2 regions of the Desulfofalx alkaliphila DSM 12257 genome follow, and region 1 is predicted to be linked to the other one. Evidence: riboswitches for the same ligand, from Rfam matches in the RefSeq annotation. Region 1 holds a riboswitch; the other holds the start of a gene.

The links. A riboswitch is a leader RNA that binds a small molecule or an ion and turns the genes downstream of it on or off. The one in region 1 is predicted to bind cyclic di-GMP.
Region 2: another riboswitch for cyclic di-GMP. It lies ahead of BR02_RS14620 (sensor histidine kinase); the one in region 1 lies ahead of BR02_RS0102165 (hypothetical protein).

The regions. Positions count from the first base shown of each region.
Region 1 covers NZ_JONT01000002.1:66,700-81,564, reverse strand. The annotation lists gene BR02_RS0102200 (transglycosylase domain-containing protein) at 1-1,261, opposite strand, end outside; gene BR02_RS0102195 (cell wall hydrolase) at 1,376-2,083, opposite strand; gene BR02_RS0102190 (ATP-binding protein) at 2,177-2,905, opposite strand; gene BR02_RS0102185 (DnaD domain-containing protein) at 2,925-3,776, opposite strand; gene BR02_RS0102180 (Mrp/NBP35 family ATP-binding protein) at 4,062-4,919, shown strand; gene BR02_RS0102175 (sensor histidine kinase) at 5,226-6,356, shown strand; gene BR02_RS0102170 (response regulator) at 6,378-7,052, shown strand; gene BR02_RS0102165 (hypothetical protein) at 7,159-7,569, opposite strand; cyclic di-GMP riboswitch class I at 7,769-7,853, opposite strand; gene BR02_RS0102160 (hypothetical protein) at 8,116-8,538, opposite strand; gene BR02_RS0102155 (GNAT family protein) at 8,692-9,138, shown strand; gene BR02_RS15375 (hypothetical protein) at 9,216-9,368, shown strand; gene BR02_RS0102145 (glycerate kinase) at 9,433-10,572, opposite strand; gene BR02_RS0102140 (methylenetetrahydrofolate reductase) at 10,638-11,537, opposite strand; gene BR02_RS0102135 (methylenetetrahydrofolate reductase C-terminal domain-containing protein) at 11,534-12,202, opposite strand; gene BR02_RS0102130 (hydrogenase iron-sulfur subunit) at 12,199-12,618, opposite strand; gene BR02_RS0102125 (FAD-dependent oxidoreductase) at 12,615-14,865, opposite strand, start outside.
Region 2 covers NZ_JONT01000001.1:150,466-165,330, reverse strand. The annotation lists gene BR02_RS0100860 (hypothetical protein) at 1-314, opposite strand, end outside; gene BR02_RS0100855 (hypothetical protein) at 640-1,410, opposite strand; gene BR02_RS0100845 (signal peptidase I) at 1,717-2,925, opposite strand; gene BR02_RS0100840 (hypothetical protein) at 2,961-3,515, opposite strand; gene BR02_RS0100835 (hypothetical protein) at 3,595-4,092, opposite strand; gene BR02_RS0100830 (response regulator) at 4,121-4,771, opposite strand; gene BR02_RS14620 (sensor histidine kinase) at 4,799-6,466, opposite strand; cyclic di-GMP riboswitch class II at 6,522-6,605, opposite strand; gene BR02_RS0100815 (hypothetical protein) at 6,912-7,121, opposite strand; gene BR02_RS0100810 (UbiX family flavin prenyltransferase) at 7,221-7,799, shown strand; gene BR02_RS15575 (hypothetical protein) at 7,830-8,012, opposite strand; gene era (GTPase Era) at 8,210-9,100, opposite strand; gene cdd (cytidine deaminase) at 9,111-9,551, opposite strand; gene BR02_RS0100790 (diacylglycerol kinase family protein) at 9,605-9,958, opposite strand; gene ybeY (rRNA maturation RNase YbeY) at 9,976-10,449, opposite strand; gene BR02_RS0100780 (HD family phosphohydrolase) at 10,430-12,583, opposite strand; gene BR02_RS0100775 (PhoH family protein) at 12,588-13,565, opposite strand; gene yqfD (sporulation protein YqfD) at 13,595-14,836, opposite strand; gene yqfC (sporulation protein YqfC) at 14,862-14,865, opposite strand, start outside.

The DNA.
Region 1 (14,865 bases):
GATCTGCCACCGCCCTGGGCCCCACCTGATTGTTCACCTGCACTGCCACCACATTATCGGATATCTTTAAGGCTTCTTTAAGGGTGAAAGACCTGTAGTGATATTTTTCCCCATAATCCGATGGACGATATGGTTCACCCACCGGTTGAGGTATTTCTGTGGGTTTGCAAAAGTAAGTGTTTGCCGCCGTTAATCCCTGCTCTAGGGCAGTGGCATAAACAAATGGTTTAAAGGCAGAGCCCGGTTGTCGCTTAGCCAAGGCCCGGTTAAACTGTGATTCTCCGTAATTTCTGCCACCCACCATGGCAGTTATATGTCCGTTTTCTGGGTTTATGGCCACCAGGGCTGCCTGCAGTTCATCGTCTCTGTCTTCCAGTATTTCAGCCACAGCCTGTTCAGCAGCCAACTGCATTTTTAAATCCAAGGTGGTTTCTATTTGCAAGCCCTGGGTGTATATGGCTTCTTTACCGCCAGGCAGAATGCTTCCCAGCTCTTCAATAATTTCAGCCACAAAATATGCTGCCCGGCGGGTAGCCAATGGTGCCACAGCTAATTCAATAATTTCATCTGCCGCTTGCTCCCTTTCGGTGTCTGAAATATATCCCACCTCCGCCATTCGCTGCAGCACAAGGGCCTGCCTTTCCTTGGCAAGATCAAAGTTGCCCGGTTCAGGATAAATGCCCGGCCCCCTAACAAAACCGGCCAACATGGCACTTTCGGCCAATGTCAACTCTGAGGCCTTTTTCTGAAAGTAAATCCTCGCTGCCGCTTCTACACCGTAAGCCCCCTGCCCAAAGTAAACGGCGTTTAGATACTGATTTAATATCTCATCTTTAGTATAATGCCGCTCCAGTTGTATGGCATAGTACATTTCTTTCAGTTTGCGTACCACTGTACGATCATGGGTAAGGTATAAGTTTTTAGCCAGCTGCTGGGTGATGGTGCTCCCACCTTCTACAACTTTCCGGGCGCGCAAATTCACATATGCCGCCCGGGCCAGTCCCATCACATCTATTCCCTTATGATTGTAGAACCGGGTATCTTCTATTGCCAACAGGGCCTGGCTCATATGGGGTGATACATCTTCTAAATTAACAGGAATACGGTTTTGCTCCCCTATGGTGGTGACTAACTGCCCGGAGGAGTCCAGCACCCTTGAGGCCTCGGGTACCTGTGGGTCAGGCAAGCCCTTTAGGCTGCATCCTGTCAGCATTAAGAAAGATAAAAATATCAGCAAGATAAGATGCCATTTATTTTTCACCGGCTCACCCCTTTAGAAATATTTAGCTATTAAAATTATTACCAATAATTAAGCAAATTACTGCACAAACTAAAAAGGCGGACAAAGTCCGCCGTTTACAACGAGCCATACCCTTTACGCCCGGGTGGATGCAAACAAGTGATTGCCAATTCGCGTTACCACAGGCAATGAACGAATCCATTGGTCTGTGGTGGCTTCTGGGTTATAAAAGAACAGTGCGCCGCCTGTGGGGTCTACGCCGCTTAAAGCTTCCAGTGCCGCTTCAATTGACTTCTCGCACGGTTCTAAATTAATTGACCCATCTCCCACCGGGCTAAATTGGTAAACATGCGATGTTTTTTCCATTATCACATCGCGAATTGTATTTGGAAAAAGTGGGCTATCAATGCGGTTTAATATCACCGCCCCCACCGCTACCTTACCCATAAAACTTTCCCCGCGGGCTTCGGCATGTATCAAACGTGCCATCAGCATAATATCATCCCTGGTGACATTGTAATTACTGCGGGATAGCACCTCTGCCACCTTTGCTTGGTCACTGTGGGGCAGGTATAATTTTTGTCCCGGCCAAATGGTAGTGGTTTTCAAACCATTGTGCCTCATCAATGTGCCCACTGTAATATTATGGTTTCTGCTAATTGCATATAGCGTATCTCCTTGCTGTACCACGTAAAGGTTACCAGATTCAGACGGCTCTTCAAGGGCAATCTGAATTTCTGGCGGCACCGTATCCTCACCTGCCATCGCCACCCCACTGAGCACTAATAAAAGTACCATGGCAGTTGCCAATGTAACGGCGAGCAAACGGATTTTTATGTTCATTTTTTCCTCCTTTCTGGCTCGTGCATATTTTGTCATGATAAGTATGTCCATATTCAGGAAATTTATACCATAAAAATAAAAAACCCCCTGCAATTAGGGGGTTCTTAAATAATTCACATACCTTATATTCTTGTCCACCAGCAAACGATAAGCCTTGCAGATTTGAAACAGCCGAGAAGTTGTTCGTTCACCCAAATGCTCTGAAAGTTCCAAAGCCGTTAAATTGGTGGTGACAATGGTCGCCAAGCAATGGTTAAGGCGATAATTGATAAGGGAATACAGCTTATTAACAGTCCACTGGGTATAATTGTGTACTCCCAGGTCATCCAAAATCAAAAGCGGTACCTCACGGGCCTCATCAATCAGGGTTTGCTCATTTACTTCCCGGGCCCCTTGGGGCGAATAGGTAGACCGTATTTGATCGAGCCAATCGGGTACCACCACAAATAGGGCCCTGCTGCCCTTTTGTATAACCTCGTTAGCAATACAACAGGCCAAATATGTTTTACCACTGCCCACCGGTCCTGTAAACATTAACCCCTCGGTATGGGGATCCTTTAAAAAACGCTCGGTAAATTCCTTGGCTGCATTGTAAGTTAGGCGGGCTGTTTGGGCATAGCTGTAGCCCTTTACTTCATCAAACTTATCTTCGGCATAATATTGAAAATTAAAATTTTCAAAGGTACACTGCTGCATCAAGGGTGTCAAGCCAGAGCGCCGGTAAACAGCCTTAAAGGCCTTTTTTTTCATACAGGGGCACCTGGTAGCCACTCCTTTTTTTATGATCAAACCTCTGCCGCCACATAACTCACATTCTGCCATATAAAGAACACCGCCTTAGTTAACTCATTAGCAAAGAATCAAACATTTTTTTGCGTTCGTCCATTCCCTGGGGCGACCCGGTGCTTTTTTGCTGCCTTTTAAAATCCACTGTCCCCCGGCTGGCCCGACGCTGCTGAAACTCCTCATCATACCTAGCAATATCTTGCAGGGTACGCAGATTATTTTTGCGCCACTCCATAATTATGGCATCTATGTAGCGGAAGTTATTTTTGCCCATTAACACCGCCCGCCGCAGTGCTTCCATAATAATTACACTGTCGGTCTCATTTACCCACTGACGAATACGATCCACTTCTATTGGCGACAGCGGTCGGGCAAACTCCCGTTCAAAGACGGTACAAATGTTCAGTACTTGTCCCTCATCAAGGGTCGAGCTTGGCACATCTTCCGAAATCACCTTGCTGTTCCGGGTTGATTTATCTAATAAATTTTCGGTTTGCTCAATTTCTTGCACCTTGTCACAGGCCCAAAGCTCAGATAATTTTTCATACAGCGGTTCAAAGTCCAGCCCGTCCACCACTGCATCCATACCATAGTCATAATATTGGGTAATTGCCACTATCTCCTTTTCTAATAACCTTTCCAGTAAGTAGGCTGCCTTTTCTGCCCCGCCGTTTACCCATTGGCCCAATTCCTCCACTGTGGGGTAAAGATTTTGTTCATTGGTACGAAACCTAATTAGGTTAATCAAGAGCATCATTTCGCTGTCACTAAGATCCATCTTTTTATAATACTTTAAAAGGAGGTTTGGTATACCGGTGGTTCCATGCACCAGTAGTTCCGCTCCAAATGCGGCAGTGATATTGCCGCCCCGGTATTTTTTTACCGCTTTGCTGTTTTTAACTTTCATGATGTCACCGTCCCCCTTAAGTTAACCTTATATATTTTATGGCACCTAAGGTTAATTTGTCCACAGGTCTTAAGTCCGTTTTAACATATTAACACAGGTTTACATCAACAGTTCACCCTTATTCCCTGTCCCAGGCCGCTTTAGCATAAAAATGCCTCCCAAATGCTCCGGTCTAACCATCAAATATAGCAGCCAATTAATCTTAATAAATATATTGACATTAAATGCAAGCAGTAATATTATGGTTATGAAACAATGTTCATTTGAGATGGGAGGAAGCACACAATGAGTAACAGTTGTTCCACATGCAAAGACAATCAATCGGGAACCTGCAGTTCAAACCCTGACAGTTGTTCCGCACCGCAAAAGTTAGCTGCCAACGATTCTACCATGGTCAAAAACATCATTGCCGTCATGAGCGGCAAGGGCGGAGTAGGTAAGTCATCGGTTACCTCTTTGTTGGCAGTGAGCCTTGCTAAACAAGGCTATAAGGTGGGCATTTTGGATGCCGACATCACAGGCCCCAGCATCCCCAAAATGTTCGGTGTTGTTGAAAGGCCCGGCAAAGGTACAGGCATTGGCTTTGAGCCACCCAAAAGCAGTTTGCTGGGCATTAAAATTATGTCATTAAATCTGCTTTTAGAAAACGAAGATGATCCTGTTATCTGGCGCGGACCTATTATCGCCGGTGCAGTTAAACAATTTTGGACCGATGTAGAATGGGGTAAACTGGATTACTTGCTGCTGGATTTACCACCGGGCACAGGCGATGTACCACTGACTGTAATGCAACAAATTCCATTAAACGCACTGGTAATTGTTACTTCTCCACAGGATTTGGCCTCCATGGTGGTGCGTAAGGCGGTACGCATGGTAGAACTTATAGAACCTCCGGTACCAATACTGGGTATGGTGGAAAATATGAGCTACTTCGTATGTCCCCACTGTAAAGAAGAGTCGCAAATATTTGGTAAAGGTCACGGAGAATCGGCTGATAAGTTAAATCTGCCTATGCTGGCTGTACTGCCTATAGACGGTAAATTTGCTGACTTGTGTGATAAGGGCCGCATTGAAGAGTACGAAACCGATGCATTTAAAAACTTTCCACAGCTGATGAACCAATTAAACAGTGGTGTATCATAGGTTATATATTAGCTTTCGCTATCGGTGGGGTAAATTCCTGTCAATAAAACTAACAAATACCAGGGCAAGCTGCCCTGGTATTTTATTGTGTTTTTGAAAGTAAAATAGCATTCTTGGCCCACAAAAAGACTACGACCAAAGTAGCAGGGTCACCGGTGCCGGTCTTGGTAACCGGTTTTTTTAATCTTTAATAAATTAACTTTATTAACAAGTATGCAAACGGTATAACGGCAGGACTTTGTAGAAAACGATAGAATACTTAGTTAGTCGCCGGCTGTATTATGCAAAAATAAGGGTGAACAAAATATGTTAGATCTTAAGCAACTGGACGAGGTAATAAAAAAGGCCATTAGGGCAGTGGAAAACAGTAAAGAACAGATATATCAAATCGGTGAAGACGCCCGTAAAGATTACCACCGGGTTAAGATAGAGTTGTTAAAGGTGCAAGAGGAAACCACCGAAATTATTATTAAGGTGGATGAACTACAAAAAAAATTTGAAAAGGCCAGATACAAGCTGGCTGAAGTAAGTCAAAACTTTCATCTTTATGGCGAAGATAAGCTTAGGGAATGCTATGAAAGGGCAGACAGGGTAAAAGACGAGCTCTATGCCCAGCGTGAGAAAGAAATATTATTGCGCCAGCAGCGGGATAATTTAGAACAGCAGTTAAAAATGTTAGAAAGGGCCGTACTTCGTACCGAGGAATTGATTTCTAACATCGGTGTTGCCTTAAAGTTTTTAACAAACGACCTAGAAGACCTAAGCGCAAAAATAGGTGACATCCAGCAAATACAGGAACTGGGCTTATCTATTATTAGAGCCCAAGAGGAAGAGCGCAAACGGGTAGCCCGGGAAATCCACGACGGTCCGGCCCAAAGCATGGCCAACATTGTAATGCGGGCAGAGTTTTGCCTTAAGTTACTGGAGCAAAACCCCTCCCAGGTGCAGCATGAATTATGTAGTTTAATAGACTTGGTACGCAACAACTTACAAGATGTAAGAAAGATTATTTTTGATCTTCGTCCCATGGTCCTGGACGATTTAGGACTTATACCTGCCTTAAAAAGATACATAGAGCAGTATAATGAACAGTATGGTATATATGTGGAATTGGCAGTATTCGGCCGGGAAAGGCGGTTAGACAATTGGCTGGAAGTGGCCCTTTTCAGGGTAATACAAGAGTCATTAACCAATATTAAAAAACACTCCGGTGCTAAAACAGCGGTAATTAAAATAGAATTTTTGTCTAAGAAAGTCAGCCTTTTAATTAGGGATGACGGCAAAGGTTTTGATAAAGAAAGAATACTGGCTGAAAAAAGAGATGAAGCCTTTGGTTTGGTCGGTATGCGAGAGCGCATTCAATTGTTAAAGGGTAAGTTAAATATTAAGTCTGCCCCTGGTCAGGGCACAGAGATAAGTTTGTTTGTACCCATATAAGAGCCCGGGAGGAGGATATTAATGGATGTGATGGCTAAGAACAAGAAAGTAATTAAGTTTATAATAGCAGATGACCACATATTGATGAGAGAAGGGCTGGCAAAAATAATTTCTATGGAACCGGATCTCAAAATGGTAGGAGAAGCGGCAGACGGTGCCCAGGCCATTGAGCTGGCCCGGAACATCGATGTGGATATTATTTTAATGGATATAAACATGCCCAATGTAAATGGCATTGAGGCCACCAGAGTAATTAAAAAAGAAAAACCCCATATAGGCATTATAGCGCTGACCATACACGATCAAGAGGAATATTTGTTTGAGTTAATTCGCTGTGGTATTTCAGGCTATGTGTTAAAGGATGTCAGCCCCGACGACTTAGTTAAGACCATTCGGGGTGTAGCAGCCGGGCAATCCTTTATTCCCCCTTCCCTCACAACCAAGGTATTTCAAGAGTTTAACCGCCTGGCAAACCAGCGGGATCAACAACATCGTCATTACGGCTTAACTGACCGGGAACTGGATGTGCTGCATCAGGTGGCCAAAGGCCTGGCCAACAAAGATATTGCCAATGTGCTTTATATAAGCGAAAAGACTGTGAAGAACCACCTCACCAATATTTTTCAAAAAATAGGGGTTAACGACCGCACCCAGGCAGCACTTTTTGCCATTAAACATAATTTGGTAGAAGATTAAATAAAAGGTGCACACGGTCTTTACCGGTCATAAACCTAAGAGCGGCCCAACCAAAGATTTTTTAGCCGGTTGTGCCGCTGGGTTTGTATTTCAGCCAATGGACAGACTAACGGAAATCCCACCTTGAACCCAGGAGGTAATCTATTTCATCCACAGCCCCACCCAGTGCCATTCTTAAGGAGCGTCTTTCTTTTCCGGACGCTACCTCCTTCTTTACCTCCAGTCCCAATGAAAGCAGCAAAGACTTTATGGAGCCAATTTCTACGTCTAAATAATTTGCCATGTGCATCATCGAATGCTTCCGATGATTCTTGGTTATATACTCTATGTCTTGACTTGACCACTCCACATTCTTTTTCAAAGCCTTAAATCCCATTTTATGGGCCCTGGTCCTGACAAGGTAGGCACTGTATTTGCTGCCCGCCAGGCATGCCACTGTATAGGCAGTTTTTTTGCCGTATTCCCTTTGTATGAGTTCATCAATTTTTTGTATATCTTTACTGGTATAGCGAGACATGTTTTTCACCTCCTGAACGCAAACATGATAATAGCTTGGCTTACGCTAGTCCAACTTGGACACCGGTAAAATTTTAGTCTTGTTTTATACCAGAAAATGTTTAGATAAAATAAAAGGCGACCTAGTTAAATTACATAAAAAACAGGTCGCCAAATAAACGTCACAAATCTTCTCTCTGCGAAAAGAGACGTCACCTTATTTAAGCAACCTGGCAACCATAGCATTATAGCCTTAGGCCCATAGCTTTGCGTCACGACCTTTCGATCGCTTTGCCCGGATTTTCAAAATAATATTTTTGCCAATACGTTTATATAATTTTACATGTATTTATAATATTTGTAAATGCTTTTTGGTTATTTCTTGAATAACTTAAAGACTAAATAATGTAAGTGTTTAATAATCACAACTATTTTTAATTATTTCAAGCAAAAATTACCTTGCGGATGAAATTTTTCCTTGCTAAGGCCTTTACTCTCCGGCAAGGGGTTCACCTGGGTCATCGTTTCAGGGGTGAACCATAAGGTCCACCCCTGCACCCCTAATTAGCTAGCAGCTATGTTTTTGTTGTTTTTGACATAAATTTATGAGAGTTTTTAACAAACAACGTTCAGCCTTAGGACAGCGCTTTTTACTTGGTTTAGAGGGTGAGCATTTTGGCTTTTCTTTCTTCGGGGGTAGCTTAGCTGCATCCTTTTTCGGCGGGCCATCCTTAACCGGCCCATCCTTTACAGGGCCACCTTTGCCTTGCTCTAACTTGCCTTTGTAGTACATATATCTTTTTTTATAGTACTCCCGACACTTATCGGCATCTTTACCATACTTGGCGCACTCTTTAAATTTCTTTCTACAATGCTCCAGTGCCTTTCCATAGTTTTCCTTTTTCTCTTTCATTGGCTTGCCACCTTTCCATTTTCCTTGATTATCTTCATATTGTTTTTTAAACTCCATCAGCCATTGGGCATTATCCATATAATTAATCCCCCCTTTATTCCATTTTTGTATTAATATGCCAATTAATTGGTAATTGTTACATTTCTAGTTTTTTTGTCGTATTAATTAAAGAAGGGAATAATCGTTGTTAGTAGAAGCATTTATGTAAATTAGCAGAAAGAAGGGTCTAAGGTGCCATGTGACATCCCGCTGTCAGTACAAAAAAAGGTGCTTCATTTTGCAGAAAAAACACTAAATATCAAACTGCACTTAGCACGTCACATTTTATTTCCCAATAGCATTTTTATCACCAGCAGCAAAAACAGCGATCACTATTCCGAAGATGTTTTTTTGCTAATTTTCGATATTAAAGTAAATAACCGTTTTCAAAAACAAGGTAACATTACCTATTATCAAATTCCCCGGCAGTTGAGACATAAAGGCCTGGCAACAAAGGTTTATTACATGCTGGAAAATGAACTCAAATCCCTGGGTTGCCAATTTATGTCTGTTGATGCCACAATAGATCCGGAAGACTGGGATCACAACACTCTTCCTTTTTGGCATCAACTAGGTTTTAAACCGCTGGTAAAAGTAAACAAAGATGATGATACCTGCCCAATGGTTAAAAAAATATAATTGCTTGATATTACATGTTTACTTTTGTTCCCTCTTTCAAAAACTACATATTAAAAAGGGGGGTTGAAAAATTGTTTTTGAACCGCAAACAGGAAGATAATTATCCACTGGAAGGCACCACCTGGGCTTACCCTAAAACAGGTTTTTGGGTTTCTCACCTGATAGGAATTATGGGTGTAGGCTATATGGGTTATATGATAGGTAAGAATTTAAAAGGTGGGGATTATTAAAAGCACTTGCAGGCTTGCGACAGGGTCTTGCCCCTGTCGCTTTTTTTATAGGTAAAAACAAATTCTAAAAGCTTTTGCCCATTTTCCAGACCGCGGCAACGTTTTTGGCACAGCGGTAGATATTTTCTTCTGCATTGGCCAAAGCCTCTTCTAAGCTGCAAACAGTATTTATACAACTAAAGATAGCATCTATGCCGTGCCGGTGCACCACAGGGCTGTCTTCGGCCAGCAGACCGGCAATAGCTATTACCGGAATCTTATATTTTTTAGCCACCTTAGCCACCCCCACGGGGACTTTGCCTTGAATTGTTTGCTTGTTTATGGCACCTTCCCCGGTGACAACCAGGGCAGCGTCTTTTACATCTTCTTCTAGGTTGGTGGCAGCAATAACAATTTCCACCCCTCTTTTAAGCTCGGCGTTAAAAAAAGCCACCAGCCCGGCCCCCAGTCCCCCTGCAGCGCCGGCACCGGGAAGGTTTTTCACCTCTTTACCCAATTGTTTTTCTATTACATTGGCGTAGTTAGTCAGGTTTTGATCCAGTGTGTTTACCATGTCAGCAGTGGCACCCTTTTGGGGACCGTAAACCGCCGAAGCACCATTGGGACCCACCAAGGGGTTGTCCACATCACAGGCCACTTCCAGTTTTACCTTCTTTAGGCGCTTATCTAAAACCGACATATCAATGGAGCTTAGTTCAGCCAGTGCCCCGCCGCCATAAGCGATGTCACTTCCCCCATGGTTTAACAGCTTTACCCCCAGGGCTTGGGCCATCCCGGCACCGCCGTCGTTGGTGGCACTGCCCCCGATGCCGATGATGATGTGTTCTACTCCCTCGTCTAAAGCCGCCAAAATCAATTCCCCGGTGCCCCAGGTGGTGGTAACCAGCGGGTTGCGCCTTGCCGCCGGTACCAGGTGCAAGCCGGAGGCTGCAGCCATTTCTATCACCGCTGTTTTGCCGCTTCCCAATATGCCGTAAAAGGCTTCCACCGGTTGCCCCAAGGGGCCGGTAACTACTTTTTTAAGAATTTTACCACCGGTGGCATCCACCAGTGATTGCACCGTGCCTTCACCGCCATCTGCCATCGGTACCTTTACAATTTCGGCAGCGGGCAGCTCCTCCCGAAAACCCCTTTCCATGGCGGCGGCAGCTTCCCATGCCGTTAAACTTTCTTTAAAAGAATCAGGTGCTATTACTATTTTCATCAGCTTCACCCCATAAACAGATAAGTTTAAAACCCCTGTTATTATTGCTCAACAGGGGTACTTTGTTACAGCGCTTTTTCTACTATTTCAGGCACGACTTCCTCCCAGGCGATGGCCATAATGTGTACTCCGGCCACACCCTCTATCTTTTTCAAATGTTTAATTTGCTCTACGCATATTTTTATCCCTTCAGCCCTTTGGTCTTCGGCCCTTTCCATCCGTTCAATTATTTCATCGGGAACAAGCATCCCTGCCACCCGCTGCTGCATGAATTTTGCCGCCCGGGCAGATTTTAACGGGGTAACCCCTGCTAAGATATAGGTTTTTTTGTGCAGTCCCCGTTGGCGTACCATGGCCATAAATTTTTCAAAGCGCTCCATGTCAAAGATGCACTGGGTTTGAATAAAGTCGGCTCCGGCATTGATTTTCTTTTCCAGTCGCAGCACCCGAAACTCAAAGGGGTCGGCAAAGGGGTTGGCAGCGGCACCGATAAAAAATTTTGGATGATGCTGCTTAATTTCCTCCCCACACTGAAACTTTTTACCATCCCGCATGCCCCGCACCATATCTAGCAGTTGAATGGAATCAATATCAAAAACGTTTTTACTTTGGGGATGATTGCCAAATTTTTGGTGGTCTCCGGATAAGCACAAGACGTTGCGCAGACCTAAACTATATGCCCCCAGCAAATCACTCTGTATGGCCAGGCGATTTCTATCCCGGCAGGTTACCTGAATTACCGGTTCCAAGCCACAGTTGTGCAGGTGCACACCGGCGGCAATGCTGGATAGCCGGGCAATGGCCGTTTGGTTATCGGTGATATTGGCAGCATGAATATAGTCCTTAAGCACCTTGCCGTGTTTAATAATGCCCTCAGCATTGGCATGTTTGGGTGGGCCTATTTCTGCAGTCACCGCAAACCGGCCCCCGGTGAGTACCTGTTCTAGTTTACTTCCGCTTTTCATAGCTGTGCATCCTCCCTCACCATCCGTCTGGGGCCACCGGAACGCTCATGGGACCAATCCTTGGCCGGGCGGTATTCTAACATTAAGTCCAGCCGGTTTAGTTTTACCAAACGATCATATATCAGCTGCCAGGCACAGGGGGTATCAGGGTGAATTTCACACTTGCCCAACTGCGAACCGCCACAGGGGCCGTTTTGTATGCTTTTAGCACATCTGCTTATTGGGCAAATTCCTCCGGTGAGGTGCAGCATACATTGGCCGCACAGGCTGCAGCGCTCTTCCCACAGGCCCGGGCTGACGGTACCGCCGGCAAAGGCGGTGTTTAGGGCCGGCAGCACCAATTTATCGGTAAAGCGCTCGGCCAAAAATTGTACGCCCACTCCGCAACCTAAAGATATCACTGCATCCACAGTGTCCACAGTATCTGAAAGTTTTTCAATAAACTCAGGGTCGCACTGGCGGGTGACGGTGGTGACAAGGGTTTCTAAGCTGCCCCCTTGTTTTTTGCGTAAAATACGCAGCCCGGTGGCCAGCATTTCTGCCTCGGCTTCGCCCCCGGCCAGGCATACACTGGCACATCCCCCACAGCCCACCAAGAGCACCCTATCAAATTTGTCGATAAAGGCAGCCACTTCGCTTATCGGCTTTTGCTCCGCAATAATCATCTACCACACCCCCTGATGGGGCTGGGCCCCAATTGTTTTATCCTTTGGGTAAATTCATCGGCCACCCGGGCAAAGACATTACCCTGGGCGCCGCTCAAGTTATACATGGCCAACCGCTCCGGCTCTATTCCCAGTTCGGCAAGTTTTTCTTGCACATATTGCACCCGTTTTTTGGCCCGCAGATTGCCCTTTAAGAAGTGGCAATCTCCCTCTAAACAGCCGGCCACATATACGCCGTCGGCCCCTTCCTCAAAGGCCTTCAGCAATATCACCGGGTCCACTCGCCCGGAGCAGGGCATTTCTATTAGTCTTACTTCCGGCGCATACTGTAGCCGCAGCGATCCGGCCACATCGGCGGCAGCATAGGCGCAATAGTAGCAGCAAAAGGCTATGATTTTCGGTTTAAAGTCGCTCATGCTCTGCCACCTCCTAAGCCAAACATGGCCTTCACCTTTTCTGTTAACTGGTTGGTATGATAATGTTCCAGCACTATGGCTCCGTTGGGACAGGCCCCGGCACAGGTGCCGCAGCCCTGACATTGCACCCCATTTATTTCTGCAGTGTTGTCAGCGCCAATGATTGGGATACTAAAGGGGCACACCCTTACACAGGTTAAACAGGCGGCACATTTTTCTGCTATCACCCGGGCCACCGAACCGCCGGCCAAGAGGTGGGGCTTAGACAGCACCGCCGCCGCCCTGGCCGCCGCCCCTTGGGCCTGGGCTATGGTTTCAGCCACATGTTGGGGTGAATGGGCGCCACCGCAAATAAATATACCCGGCCTGGGCACATCCAAGGGCGATAGCTTGGCATGGGTTTCCACAAAGAAACGGTCCTCGTTTAATGGAAGCTTAAACAGACCGGCCAGCTTGTGCAAATCCTTTGCAGCTTCCACACCGTTGGCCAGCACCAAGAGTTCTGCCGCCAGTGTTAACTGCACCTGGCCCACGGGGTCATAAATATCCACCGTCAGGTGGCTATCACTGCTCTGCACCCTGGGCGGCTGTTCCGGTGCATAATTAATGAATATTACCCCCTGCTCCCGGGCCTTTAGGTAATCGCCTTCGGCAAATCCGTAAGTGCGCATATCCCGGTACAAGACAAACACCGATGTATGGGGGCGTAGGTTTTTTATTTCCAGTGCCTGGCGCACCGTTTGGTTACAGCAGGTGCGGCTGCAGTACTCCCTGCCCTTCTCCCGGGAACCGACACATTGAATGAAAACCACCTTATCTATATCTTCAAGTTCTTTTTTATTTAAACGGTCTTCCATTTCCAGCCGGGTAATTACCCGCCGATCCTTGCCGTACAGATACCGGTCCACCTCCGCAGGTTCATGGCCGGTGGCAATAATCACTGTGCCGTGCTGCAGCTGCACTTGACCGCCTGCTGTTTGTACGGTGGATGTAAAACTGCCTATTCTGCCGGCACACTCCCTTAGTTGAGCATCCATATAGACAGTAATGTTGGGGTGTTCCGTCACCGCCGCTATCTTATCCTCAAGGATTTTATTATATAAAGGAAGCCGCTGCACCATGCCCCCTAACCGGGGCTGCCTTTCTAACAGATAGACACCATAGCCCTGGTCAGCAAGTGAAAGGGCAGCGGTGAGGCCCGCAATGCCCCCTCCAACCACCAGTGAGCTTTGGACAACCGGTGCCTGCTGGGGGTGCAGTGGTTTATTCTCACGCACTTTACCAAGGGCCATGGCTGTTAAATCCTTGGCCTTCCGGGTGGCCGCATCGGGGTATTCCCGGTGCACCCAGGAGCAGTGGTCCCTGATATTGGCCATTTCCAAGTAGTAAGGGTTTAGCCCCGCCTGCTTAATGGCCTGTTGAAACAAGGGCAGATGGGTACGGACGGAGCAGGCAGCCACCACCACCCTGTTTAGCCGCCGGCGGCGAATAATATCTGTAATTTGCTGCAGGGACTGTTGTGAGCAGCTGTAGGTAAACTCACAGGCATACTCTACCCCCGGCAGCTTGCCGATACACTCCACCACTGCCGGAACATCAACCACCCCGGCAATGTTAGTGCCGCAACGGCATACAAAGACCCCCACCCGGGCTTCTTCATCCATAACATTCAGCTCCGGTGGATATTCCACCACCTCTTCCATGGTACCCCTGGCATCCTTTAGCAACCGGGCCGCAGAGGCTGCAGCGGCAGCACCGTTCACCACCGTTTCCGGAATGTCACGGGGGCCGATGAAACCACCGGCGGCAAATACCCCCATTCTAGTGGTTTGAACGGGGTTTGCTTCATCTGTTTTTACAAACCCATACCGGTTTAATTCTATTCCCGCCGCCCGGGCCAGCTCCTTTGCCGATTGGTGCGGGCGAACACCGCTGGCCAGTACCACCAGATCAAATTGCTCCGCCAGCACCTCCCCCCGGCAATAATGTCGCAGGGTTAAGTTGGCCGTAGCAGGGTCTTCCTTAACTGACGATATCAGTGCCCTGTTCAGGGTAATGCCTTGCTCTTTAGCCCGTTCCACATAACGGTCAAAGTTTTTTCCATGGGCCCGTATATCCAAGTAAAATATGGTGGGCTCTATTTCCGGATGATGTTCTCTGGCAATTACCGCTTCCTTTATTGAAGCCATACAGCAAACTCCGGAACAATACTCTGCCCCCTGGTTAGGGCGGCAATCCCTGGAGCCA
Region 2 (14,865 bases), on a different contig from region 1:
ACTGTGTTGTTTTCAACCGTAGGGTAGTACCGTTTGTTATGTTCAGCCTTATTACCCTCATCATTTACCCTATATACATTATCATTTGCCCGCAGATCCCTATATGGGTGATTATACCCATTATATCCTTCACTAAACTGTACAGTATACGCTTCATCTGGTTTGTTGCAATCGCCCGCCAGTATAGCAACACTTAACTCACCGGTATTAATGGTGTTACTTACCTTGAAACCGTCAGTCCAAGCAGCATAACCGGCACCCATCAACATAACCGCCAAGGCAGTTACAAGAGCTAAATACTTAAATTTCTTCATCCCAGTCGCCTCCTCTTATTCATAATTAAAGGTAAAACCTCCAAGCCAGGATGTTTACCTTATCTGTCATTATAGTTATTGGCCTTAGAGCAGTAACCACTCTATGGTGTAGTTATCATTTAATAAATGGAGTATATTAGCTAGTCCCCAAGCATTATTTAACTACTACCTTCGTACCATTACGGCGGAAGGGTCAAAGAAGGATGCCTTTATATTAAACCCCCCTCACAAACCAAGAGCATTTGTGACATTAAATCTTGATTTGGAAATTAAAAGTGGCTGTTAATTTACACAACAGCCACTTACATAGGTCTTTAAATTATTGCTAGTCAACTAAGTTGTATTGTTTAAAGTTAAATTGAAGATCAAATGCAACAGATTCATCTTGAGTAATATTTCCGTTACCTTCGGGGAAAACAAATCCTATGTTGTAACGTAATTTATCGTTTTGACATAAATGACCGTTAAACTTATCAAGCTCATTATCCAAGTTTGCTAACTTAGTACGAACGGGCTCAACGGGTTCCTCGGGGTTGCCGGGATTATCTCCACCGCCGGGATTGCAATGTCCGGGGAATAACCAACACCAGAAACACCAAAATCTCATGGGTTGAATAGCGCCATCTCTGATAATTTGCGGCTCAACTATTACCTCTATTACTTCTGCTAAATCAATATCATTGGCAGTTGAATCGGTAATATTAAATTCTACATTTTCCAAAACAGCCGGCACTGTTCCGGTATTTGTAGCTTCTAAAGTAGTCCAAACAGTAGTGCCGGGATATAAGTTACCAAAGCCAAAGCTTACTGTATTGGTTTCATGATCAATTGCAACATCATGCAGAACACCATTTTCAACCTTAACATTTCTGTCAGCGGTTCTGTAAACATTGTCTTCAGCTACAAGAGCTGCATACTCATCATTTTTCATTGTTGTTACTTCATAGGATTCCTGTGCATTACTTAATTCAATTTTTAAATTGCCGGTTTCAAGGGTGGTGGTAGTTTTGAAACTATCAGTCCACGCGGCATAACCGGCGCCCATTAGCATAACTGCCAGGGCGATGGCCAGTGCTAGGAATTTAAATTTTTTCATTTACCCTTCTCTCCTTTGCGGATTTTTCTTTTGCTAATCTTTCTTTAGATAAAGATTGGCAAGCCGGCTTTGCAATCCTTATCAATACTTATACTCAAAGTATAACTTTTGCTTAAATATCAGTAACCACTCCAAGGAATAGTTATCAGTTCATTAATAGGGTTATTATTAGATGGTTCCCAAGCATTATCTAACTACTACTTAAGTACCATAAAGAGCAGGGTATTGTTGTTTATGAAATAACAAGCGGCATCAAGGGGTTAAATGCCCCTTGATGCCGCTCTATCCTTACAAGCATCTTTTCTATCAAAACTGAATATCCGTTAAATCTATGCTTTTATCACTTTTTATAAGCAATGTTGGCCAGCCAACCTTAGGAACCACCTTAATAATCTCACCTTTAATTTGTGGCGGTTCAACTAAATCTGAATCCGGAATAGAGTTATTGTCTCCCATTGTGCGAAAACTTTTGTTTCCATCTTCCTCGACTATATCTATAATACGATGGGAAATTAGTATTGAGCCCCTTTCAAATTGTATAACATCACCGACACTCAAATTATGTATATCACTCTCATCCCTTATCTTTTGCACTAGAATTACATCCCCGGGCTTTATCATCGGTTCCATGCTGCCGGTGGCTATTACAGAGGGGTAGATTGAGAATACACCCACTGCAAACCATACAATGAGTATTGAAGTTACTATGGTAACTATCCAACCAAAGGGGCTATCCTCGTCTTGAGCCTCTTTATTAAATAGTTTTGCTTCACTGGAATAAATACTGTGCATTATGCTTAATGAAAAAACGGGGACTAAAACCCCGATAAATGCCTTTGTAATCCATTGTAAATCAGGCAAAATGGGAGAAAGCCAGTGAACGGCCTTGATTGTGCCCATATAAATTATTGCCGGCAGTGCCCCCCCAAGAAAGGCTAAATAGGTTGCAAACAGCCCATGACAGAATTCCGGCGCAAAATAACGGGCAATATAGATAACAGCATCTTCATAACCCCTTAATTGAAAGAGATGCGGCAGAGGGATACCGGCAAAGGTCATCACAAGGGCCACCAAAATAAAGATACGGTACCTTTCATACCGTGCAAAACTGTTAACAAGATAATTTCTTACCAGTTCCATTGCTATTAAGGGGGAGCCCACAACCAAGATATTAATGGCAATACCGCTTAAAGAATGGCTATAAGGACTTTTACCGAACCCGTCCAGTAAGCCTGCTAAAAAGGTAATTGCTATGAATATAACAGCAAAATTTAATGCCCACCAGTTTAAGAACTCACCATGTCTAAGTTTTGCCTTGGGCCGAACCCGGGGAAAGCACCAAACTGTTAAGGCAATACCCAGCCATAAGAGGGGCTTAATAACATAAGTAAAGACAGGCCCACTTAGCAGGTGGGCCACAGGGGGAGTTTCTAAAAAGCACACACCGAGCACCAAGCCAATGAGCAAAAAACATCTTCTTTTTGAAGGTGTGGTTGGTTGATATTTTAACTGCATCACTTAGACCCCACTTTGTCCTTAACCGTTTAGGTTCAATTTTCACCACTTGAATCGGAAGAACCGGAGCCAGCGCCATCTGGCCCCGATTGCCCACCTGCTGAACTATCTGAGCCGGAAGTACTGCCTTCACTTGAAGGGGGAGAGCTATTACTAGCAGTGGAATCCCTTCCTGAAGAATCCTTTGCGGATTCTGTTCCACCGGAAGCTGGACCACCGTCAGTAGAATCCCCCTGGGCGCCGCCGGTACTTTCTAAGCCGGAAGAATTGTTTTCACCTGAAGAGTTGGGCCCACTGCTTGGTACTGTACCTGCAGCATCCCCACTGTTGCCCATATCTTTGTCATTGGAATTTTCATCTTCAGCCTTTATCTCTGAACCACTTCCACCGGCACCGGCCGAGCCTTCAACGGCTCTAATGATTCCATCAAGGTCGGAGGCCGCGCCCATGTTTTCTTCCTCAACTTCCGGGCTAATTACGCTTATATCAGTTTCTATGGTTAGTTTTTTCTCCCAAAAGGCATAGCCCCCCGATGCAAATATAAAAGCAGCTAATATACTTATTAAAATCACTGATATTTTTGCCTTCATAATTAAATCTCCCCTAACCTTATTTACACAATAACACTAATGCACCGAAGTATAGACCATGGCAAAAGCTTATAAAGGGTTATTTGTTCCACTGTGTATATGGCAGCTTAATTTCAGACTGAAAACCGCCCTCTTCTTTGGCCTCAATGGATATTTGGTTATTAATAGTTAACGGTTCCTCAGATGTAATTACTTTAGAATGGCTATTGTCTATCTCTAAATTAATTGCGTCACCATTTTTAAGAACCAGTGATTCTCCATCAAGTATTACCGGAAGGGTGCCTTCATTCTTAATACCATAATTTATAGTTGCACTATAATTAGGATATACCTTACCGCTTATAATAATTTTTTCGTCCTTAATATTGACATTTAAATATTCATAATCTCCGCAATGATTAAGTTCATAATGCTGACTAAACTTTGGATCAATGTAGCCGGTGGCAACTGTGTAATTATGGTTTAAGCCGTTATTCCAGCTGGCATAAGTTATTCCGGTAAAGTTTACAAGAGCTAAGGAACCAATTAATATTACCCGCAATCCCAAAGAAGACTTTTTACGCTTCCTTGTTTTCATTAGCAACCCACCCTTAAATCAATTTATATTAACTTAATAAGACAGCATGGGGGTCATGATTAGCCATCCCGCAAGATGCTGCAAAAACCGCCGCTTTAGTGCGGTCCTTTAGGCCTAACTTGGAAAGAATGTTGCTCACATGCTTTTTAACTGTGTTTTCGGAAACAAACAGCTTATCAGCAATTTCTTTGTTACTTAGCCCGTCAGTTATGGCTTTAAGCACCTCTGTTTCCCTTTCTGTAAGGTCCGACAAGAGCCTTTCCTGCTTATTTTGTTTTTGCACCATTAGCTCCATAACTAGGGGGTCGTAATAAGGTCTGCCACCATGAACCAGGCGCAGAGCGGTAATCATCTCCTGGGGTAAGGCTTCTTTTAAAATATAGCCATTCACACGGCATTCCATGGCTTGCTTAATATCCTGGTGATCCGCAAAGGTGGTTAAAATGATAAAACGGCATTTAGGAGCTAAGGGGCGCAGTTTTTTAATGATATTAATCCCGTATTCCCCGGGCAGGCGAAGATCCACCAAGGCCACGTCGGGTTGTATTTTACTAAGCATTTGCTCAGCCTGCCGCCCACTGTTAGCCCAACCCACCGCCTCCATGTCATCCTCATCCTTTAGTACAGACTTAATACCTTCCCAAACCAGTGGATGATCATCCACCACAAGCACTTTCATTATCTGAACCTCCCGTGGGTATAATTTCTAATTATCCGGGATAACACAGCTTATCCGGGTTCCTTCACCAAGGTTGCTTTTGATACTAAAACGTCCATTAAAAGATTTAATTAGACTGTTCATATTTGCTAATCCCAGTCCCGGCTTTGTCAGCTTGTCTACATCAAAACCACCGCCGTCATCGGCTATCTCTAATTTTACTTTGGATGGTTCCATTTGCAGATTAACCTTAATTGTACGGCACTTGCCATGTCTGATGGCGTTAGATGTTGCTTCACGCACCACACGATAAAGGGCTTTGCGCAAGGCAGGACTGATTGTATCTTCTAATCCCTCTGTTTGAAAATCTACCTTTACCTTATTTAATTGAGCCAGTCCCTCCAAATAAGAAGATAAGTTTGCTACAAATACCTGCTCACCCCGGCGGCGGGGACTGATGCGATAAATTGAACTCCTCAGTTCCCTTGCGGCTTTACTGGCGGTACTGCCAATTAGCTCAAGCTGTTCTTTAATTTCATCTTCTTGCAGTGAACCCTCCTTTTTGGCAAGACTGTGCAATGCATAGACAATACTAAATAGGTATTGGGATACCCCATCATGTATTTCGTTGGCAATTCTGTTTTGTTCCTCTATCACCATCAGACGGGCAGATAATTCATCTGCCTTCTGCCTTTCCATAACAATGGCCCCTAACTCCGCAAGAAAGATAATGGCTCTATTTAAGTCACCCTTGTTGATACCCCTTGGAACCACATAAGCTAAAAAGCCAAATCTTTCATCCAATGATTGTAAAGGAACACATACCAATTGCCCCTTTGTATCTCCGTCATCTAAAGGAAAGGTATATGTTTTTTCTTGGCCATAATTCAACCTATCCCAGATGATGTCAATTTGCCTACTGTTAATATGTTCCTCTAAAATATTATCAGGGTCTGATATTAGCCATTGGGGTCGATTACCGTTATTCATCAAACAGCACATGGTGGCTTGGGCACCACTGAGCTTTCGTGCATATGCTGCCAACACTTCTGCCAAATGACTGGGTTCTGAACCGGCAGATACTGACTCTAAGGCTTGGTATAAATTGGAGTTGTGTTTTAGTAACTGTTCAGATTGGTTGTATGCAGTGGATAATTGGTTATAGGCATCGGCCAAATGTTTGATTAATTGTGCAAAGAGATATGAAACTGTAATTAGTAATAAAAACACCAGTAGCAACCACTGATTTTCTTTCCACAGCTCAAATATACCGATGCCACTAAAGTAGATACTCGTCAGCGATGATGAAGCTAAAAAAATCACCACGGTAATCCAGTAGTATGCATTGGGCAGTAATAAGGCTGTCATGAAAATTGGATTTAAAGCATACCATATAAATGGACTGCTCAATCCGCCCGTTGGTATCAAAAACAAAGCGATACCCAGTGTTTCAATAACAACCAGCTGCATTTTATCAATGTCTGTATCTTTGTTATATTCATATAGGTAAGAAATGATTAACCCAAAGGCCAGTAAAGAGATTATTACCAGCAGTTTAATACTAAATAATGAATTGCCCGGATTGAACAGGTAAAAAACAGAGGTTAAAAACCATGAAATAAACCTAAAAATAACCATGGCCCTCCAGCCACCCATAATCTCCGGGGTACACCTTAGCCCATCAGATCTTTCTTGAATATCGGTTAAAGTACTCATTGGCTAATACACCTACATACAATCCAATTCTAAAAAAAGATAACCTGACTCCATAAGAGAATCAGGTCGGTTGCACCACTGACTCAACACACCTCAGGTGCCCAAATATAAGGTGTGTCTCATTGTCCCCTATTATTTTAAAATTTTAAATGGCTGACTACGTGCTAAATTATACATCAAAAGTACCAATTGATATGTAAAAATTTGTAACCAATTCATAGGAATCTTGTTACTTTATTATCAATATAATTATTTTTTGCTACAAAATACACAATGATTTTTTGAGGGCATAGGGATCCGGCTCAATAAACTTAAGCATTTCAACATTGACCTGGGGTAAAAAATAAAAAATCATGTCAAAATATTTTATTAGGCCTTCAATACAAAAAGACCCTGACATTTTGCCAGGGCCTTGTCTGTCAAACACAAACCAAATTAACTTAGTTTAAAAATTAATGCTACCGCCGATACCGCCCAATAGTATGGACGAAATAAGCATGAGCCTAAAAGCCTGCCAATAGTTGATTTCTTTAATGCCAAACACATCCGGCATGGTAATATTCCACAAATACACGAGCAAACCGGATAAAATGAGTAAGACCACAACGGCAACTACTAGAGTAATAAAAATACCGCCAATATTTACATCCAACAATCAAACACCCCCTCCGGTATATTTTACCATAAATACTATGCTAAAATATAAAATTAGGGTAAAATATACAGCAATGTTTATTTATCGCAGGTGATTATAATGACTGTATCTAAACCTAACCGCATAGTGGTAGCCATTACCGGAGCAAGCGGGGTGATATATGGGGTTACATTGCTGGAACAATTACAGCGCCTTGAGGTAGAAACTCACTTGATCATCAGCCAATGGGCCGCACGTACCATTGAGCTGGAAGTGGGTATCAGTCCCCATCAGGTTGCTGCCATGGCCGATAAATACTATCAGGAAAATGACCTGGCCGCAGCCATATCCAGCGGTTCATTTCTGCACCGGGGCATGGTTATTTGCCCCTGCAGCATGAAAACCCTTGCATCCATCGCCAACGGTAATGCAGACAATTTAATAACCAGGGCCGCTGACGTCACTCTTAAAGAACAGCGCCGCTTGATACTGGTAACCAGGGAAACGCCCCTGTCTGCCATTCACCTGGAAAACATGCTCAAACTGGCTCGTCTGGGTGTAACCATCATGCCCCCCCTGGTGGCCTTTTACCAGCAGCCCAATAGTCTGCAGCAGTCGGTGCTGCATTTTACCGGAAGGGTAATGGACCTGTTAAATATCCCCAACGATTTGGTAAATCGTTGGGGACAGGACCGGTAGAATGCGGCTTGGCTATGGCCATATCCGCAACTATTTATAGAATTGTGCAGGGGGAAACTGGGAATAGGTTCTAATACATTTGCCCCTGGAACCTTTAAATAGAACTTTATAAAACTGATCAAACTCATCTTTTTTCATACAGATGGGATACTGGGTGTTGGTGAGTACGTTATTGACTATCAGGTTAAAATGAATGTACAGTCTGGTTTCCATTACAATAACGAGGTTATATTCATCCAAGCCAATCACCACACTTTTAATATTGGTGTTTGTAGGTTATTTCTGTTTATTATGTATATGCTTTATACTAGCATAAGTTGCAATTTGTTGCTATGTATGTAAAGGGTATTATAACCACAAAACAACCGATAAACAGAACAGCCCTGCCTAAATGTGGCAGGGTTTATCTTTTACTCGTTATAATAACCAAAGTTCTTAAGGTGTTGGGGGCGATTGCGCCAATCCTTTTTTACCTTTACCCACAGTTGTAAATAAACCCGGGAGCCAAGCAGTTTTTCTATTTCTTGCCGGGCCTGCTGGCCCACCTTTTTCAACATACTACCCCCTTTACCTATTAAAATACCCTTTTGCGATTCACGTTCGGTGTATATGGTTGCTTGCACCGCCACCAGGTTATTAGGCCGTTCCTCCAGATGGTCAATGGCCACCGTCACCGAGTGGGGAATCTCTTCACTGGTTAAGTGTAGCACCTTTTCTCTAATTAATTCAGCCATGATAAAACTCTCCGGCCGGTCGGTAATTACTCCTTCGGGATAGTAGCGGGGGCCTTCGGGCAGGTACTTCAGCAAGACCTCAACCAGCAGGTCAGTGTTTTCTCCCTTTAGTGCCGATACCGGAATGACTTCAGTAAAGGGGTAGAGTCCCCTATACTGATCTATTGCCGGCAGCAGTTCGGCCTTACTAATTAAATCTATTTTGTTTAACACCAAAAATACCGGTGTTTTTAACCCCTCCATTTGTTTTAGGATATATTTATCACCGCTTCCCGGTACAGATGAGGCTTCGGTCATAAACAGCACCACGTCTACCTCTTTAAGAGTGCCCAAGGCCAGGTCTACCAGGTGCTCACCTAGCCGGTGTTTAGGTTTGTGGATGCCAGGCGTGTCTAGAAAAACCACCTGGGCATTTTCCCGGTGCAATACCGAATGAATTTTGTGTCTGGTGGTTTGGGCTTTATCGGACATAATTGCTATTTTTTGCCCAATTACCTGGTTCATCAAGGTCGATTTGCCCACGTTGGTGCGGCCCACCAGGGCAACAAAACCTGACTTAAATGTCAAAATATCCCCCCTAACCCTGCAACAGGTCTTTGTCAAACTGTGCCGGCAGTAATTCACCGGCTGTTGTCTTTATATAATGGCCATCCTTATTGACCATGTATACTTCCATATGCGGTGCAAATTCGATCATTACCTGCCGGCAAGCCCCGCAGGGACTGCAGGGCTGTTCGGTGTTGGCTATCACTGCCAAGGCCTTAAAATCTTTAAAACCGTCTGCCACCGCTTTAAAAATGGCCACCCGTTCGGCACAGCAGGTTAACCCATAGGAAACGTTCTCCACATTGCATCCGTTGTAAACATTGCCTTCCTTGGTAATAAGTGCCGCCCCAACCGGAAAGTTTGAATAGGGTGCATAGGCCCTGTTCATTGCTGCCCTGGCCACGTTAATCAACTTTTCCAGAGGATACACCGATCCCTGTACATCAATCATTTTTTCACCTGTTCCGGCCATCGGTCTCACTCCCACCTTTGGAATATATAAAACAACACCCAGCCCGCAGTTGTCTACTGCCTTAAATAAGGTAAAAACACCACCGCCGCCACTATTAACGAATTTATTGCTGCCACCAGCACCGCGCCTGCGGCCACATCCTTTGCCGCTTTGGCCAGGGGGTGGTATTCTGTGGTCTGTAAATCCACCACCGATTCAATGGCAGTGTTAATTAATTCTGTCACCCACACCAGGGCCACCGCAAAGCTGACGTACAGCCAATGATTTAAGGAAATATTAAACCAAATTCCCGCCGCAGCCACCCCCAGTGTGGCAAGCAGGTGAAATCGCATGTGCGGCTGAGTTTTCAAAGCATAAGCAATACCCTGCAGAGCCCAGCCCAGGCTGCCGGCAAACCGCTTCAACATATACAAATCTACCTTCTTTATAAATTCGGGCGGGTGTGAAAAAGACCTAGCTCTGCCAGTACCGCTTCTTCTTGCTCACGCATTTTTTTTGTGTCTTCTTCGCCTTGGTGGCTATAGCCCAGCAAATGCAATGTGCCGTGTATGGCTAAAAAGGCAATTTCCCGTTCGGGGCTGTGGTTGTACTCTTTGGCCTGGCGCAGGGCGGTATCCACCGAAATGAATATGTCACCCAGCACATGGGCCACCCCTTCTATCATCGGCATCTCTTCCCCTTCATCCATGGCAAAGGATAATACATCGGTGGGCTTGTCCACCTCCCGGTAACGGCTGTTTAACTGTTGAATGTATTGGTCATTTACAAACACCACACTCACTTCACTGCCGCTGCTTTGGTGTAATGCCAGCGCCTTATTTACAACCTTTTCCACTAACTCTCCCCAATCTTGCTGTACCTGAACATTTTCAGGATACTTACTTACGAGAACCGCCACGGCTTGATTTTCTCCTTTCCATTTCCTTCTGCATATCGGGGTATTCTATCCGGCTGTGGAAAATGCCGGACAAGACCCGCAGGAAAGCATTGGCTATGGTATCCAAGTCCTTTAAGGTCAAATCGCACTTATCCAGCTGACCGTCCATCAGTTTATCTTTAATTAATTTCCTCACTAAACCTTCCACTTGCCCGGAAGACGGGTCCTTCATGGCCCGCACTGCCGCCTCCACCGAGTCAGCCAACATTACAATGGCAGCCTCCCTGGACCGGGGTCTGGGGGCATCGTAGCGGAAATCCTCTTCATTGACCGTGTCGGGACGTTCCCCTTCCATGGCCTTGTGGTAAAAGAATTTCACCAAACCATTGCCGTGGTGCTGTTCTATGATATCTATTACCCTCTGGGGAAGCTTATGCTCCCTGGCTAAATCAGCACCGTCCTTCACATGGGAGGTTAAAATCAGGGTGGACAGTGTCGGTGCAATTTTATCGTGGGGGTTATCTGCTGCCATTTGGTTTTCTATAAAAAAGTAGGGCCTTTTAATCTTACCAATATCGTGATACAAGGCCCCCACCCGCACCAGCAGATGGTCGCCCCCCACCGCCTCAGTGGCCGCCTCTGCCAAGTTGCCCACCATTATACTGTGGTGGTAGGTGCCCGGCGCTTCCGTAAGCAGCTGCCGCAGCAGCGGGTTGCTGGGGTTGGCTAACTCCAGTAGTTTAACCGAAGAGGTGATGCCAAAGGTGGACTCTAAATATGGCAGTGCCCCGTTGGTCAACACCGAAGACAGCAAGCCGTTCAGCAAGCCCAATACTACACCGGACAGCAGCAACAACTGCCAATGGGTCTCATCCACCAGGCCGACAATAAATATTGACAGCATCACAGCCACACCGGTAATTAAACCTGCAGTGGCCAGTTCTCCCCGTTGGCTTAGTTTAGAAACACTGTAAACTCCGGTAATACCCCCCAAAAAGGCCACCAGGGTAAAGTTCAATTGCCCTCCGGTCATAATCCCGATAAACAAACTCATCACTGCCACCATCAGTACCGCCAGCCTGGATTCCAACAGTATCGCTATCAGCATTCCGGCAGCGGCAACAGGGGCCAGGTAGCCGAAAAGCTCGCCAAATTGCGGCCAACGGGCCACCTCTATTGCCACCAGCATTTTAGATACCGCCAGCACAATCACGGCCACTAAACCCAGCAGATATAAGTGGTTTATATTGTTGTAAATGTCGCGGTTTTGCTGGCGCAGGTAAAATAAGACTGAGGCCATCATGGCAGCAACTAACAAGGCCATACCCAATAGGGTTATCCACGGGTGCCTGGGTTGCAATAATCCCAAGGCCTGTAGTGCCAAGATTTGCTGCTGGGTTACAATATCTCCCGGAGCAACAATTCTTTGCTGGGCCTTAATCTCCACCTTAACAGGTTCCACTGCCTCAGCGGCCTGGGCTCGAATAGCCTCCGTTTGTAAAGCGTTATAAAACCTATTGGCCTCTGTGAAGTGCTGCACCAGACCCACCGCATATTGTTGATAACTGCGGCTAAAACCATAGCCCGGCACCCGGGCGGTAAGTTCAGCCTTCACATCATCCAACTGCTGCGGAGTGACACCCGACCGCATTCTATCAATAATCAGTGTGGTAATGCTTTCATGCACCAATCTTACATCACTGGGTGAACCGGTGGCCAAATCACCCAGGACCTGACTGTGCAGTTCAAAGGGTATTGCTGCCTGTAATTTGTTTACTTTATCATCTATAGTTAACTCATCATTAAGCTGAATTTGAGTTACTTGACCTGCCAAGTCGTCAATGTCACTCTCTACTGCCATAACCACTTGAGGGTCAACGGTGTAAACGTCATCCACCGCTTCCATGGCCTGTTGTTTTAACTCATCTGTTTTAACAGGATCCACATATTCAGCACTGCGGGGAGCCCTAATTTCGTATGGGGCCACATCTCCCGGATGCAGATTGACTTTGTTAGGAAAAAAGTCAACATAAAGCAATAAGGTAAAGATGGTTAGAAAAAATATAATGGCGCTTCCCCGGCGTATCCTGTGGTGCTTAACTATTAAAGTCAGCCCCTGCATCACAGTCTTACCAAACTTGCCCAAGGGAATCATCGTTTCACTCCCTATCAGCTTTCGCCTGCTCGGCCAGGTCATAAGCTTTAATAATCTCTTGCACTATAGGGTGCCTTACAATATCCGCACCCGCCATATGATGAAATACCAAACCTTTTACATCGCTCAGTTTTCTCTCAGCATCAATTAACCCCGAACGCTGACCTCTGGGCAGGTCTACCTGGGTAATGTCACCGGTAATTACCGCCTTAGAACCAAAACCCAGACGAGTAAGAAACATTTTCATCTGTTCCGGAGTGGTGTTTTGAGCCTCGTCTAAAATAATAAACGAATCGTCCAAGGTACGCCCCCGCATGTAAGCCAGGGGTGCTATTTCAATAATATTCCTTTCCAGGTACTTTTGCGTTACTTCCATGCCCAACACATCATATAACCCGTCGTATAAAGGGCGTAAGTAGGGATCTACCTTTTCTTGCAAATCCCCCGGCAGAAATCCGAGTTTTTCGCCGGCTTCCACAGCGGGCCGGGTTAAAATCAACCGTGAAACACTTTTATTTCTTAGGGCGGCAATGGCAAGGGCCACCGCCAGATAAGTTTTACCTGTGCCGGCAGGGCCAATGCCAAATACAATGTCATGTTTTCTTATGGCATCAATATATCGTTTTTGACCCTGGGTTTTAGGTTTAACCTGCTTGCCCCTGGAGGTGACCACCACCACATCCCGGGCCAAGTCATTTAAAGTCTCTTTGCTGCCCGAACGCACCGCCCGCACAGCATAATTAATTTCATGTAAGGTAATATGGTTGCCGGCGGCAGAGTAAGCCTCCAATTGCTTAATTACCTGCTCGGCTTCACGAACTGAATGGTGAGAACCAATAATAACCAACTGCCCGCCCCTGGCCACTACCTTGACGTCCAACAAATTTTCTATATGTACCAAATTCTCATCATGTCGGCCAAATATCTCAGCAGTGGATCTAAGGTCATTAAGTGTAATTCTAGCTTCCGAATTCTGTTCCAATATGGATATTTACCTCCCTGTGTTGGGTGTTAAGGCTGAAAGGGCCTACTTATCCCAATATCCTCCAGTGCCTCTACAAACACTCTTACCCGCACTAAATTCTCTTGCTGCCCTGTTTCAATGCGTTCCACCCGCTGTTCCATTACTCTGGCATGGTCCGGCAACTGTTCTTTTATTGCTGCCAAAGCATTTTGCTCAGCCAGCCGGTGGGCCTCTGCCCGGGTGCGCTCTTGGCGGTACTCCAGCATTTCCAAGTATTGTACTTTGTTAATTTCGACGGGCACCGAAATATTCCTCCAAGAAGGCATACTTAAAACTTCTTCTTGCATGTCATATTCAGTAAAGGGAATAGTCTTGGGGCCTTTTAAAATTATTTCCTTCCCTGCAATTTTCATACAAACCCGTTCCACTCGACGGCCGGAGGGCTTTACCCCAACCTCTAACATTTGTCCTTCACCATATCCTTCATACCACACCCTGGCCTTTACCATACCTTTAGCCTGTACATAGCGGGGCATTTCCATTGGCAGGGGGGCTTCATCTAAACCGAGGGGGGATGGCAAATCAGGGTTAACTTCAGGTAAAATTTCCCCTGATATAAGTATTTGGCCTTCCGCCACAGTATCTCCTTCCTCCACGGCAGCTTGGCCTTCCAACACCAATATATCTTTCACCAGCCCCGGTTTCTTAGCCACAAGGTGGGCAGGGCCGGCATCAGCACCTTCCGGCATTTTTTTCTCCACCACCTCTATTGTTGCCTTGGTGCCTTTAATATACACCCCTGTCCAGGCAACGGTGGGCAGTTGGTCTTTTATGGCCCGCTCTACCATGGCCGTATCCACATTCCACTTAATTACCCCCGGGGTCAAGCCCCCCTGCTTGGCAGCCAGCAACACTTCCTTTTTAGCTATCTTATCATTGCCGTCAACCTCTATAAACCACACAAAGGAAGACAGCATGTACAACACCAGCAGAAAAACAAATGCACCTAGCACCAGCATTTTACGTTTTTTCATGCGGTCTATTAAGAAAGGTATGCCTTCCCGGGATGTAATTTTAAACCTAGACTGGGTTTCCCGGGCAATGTGCCTCAGGGGCTTAACCCCAGAAAGCCTTACTTTAACCAACACCTTGTCGGCACTTATCCTGGTTATATCCCAAAGGTAAATGCCCCGGCTGGATGCCATATTAATGAATTTTTCCAGCATCTTACCGTTGACCACCAAAGAAACATGTCCGAACAAATAGGACATCAATCTAAAAAGAAACATTTTACACCCACCCCCCATCAAATAGCTAG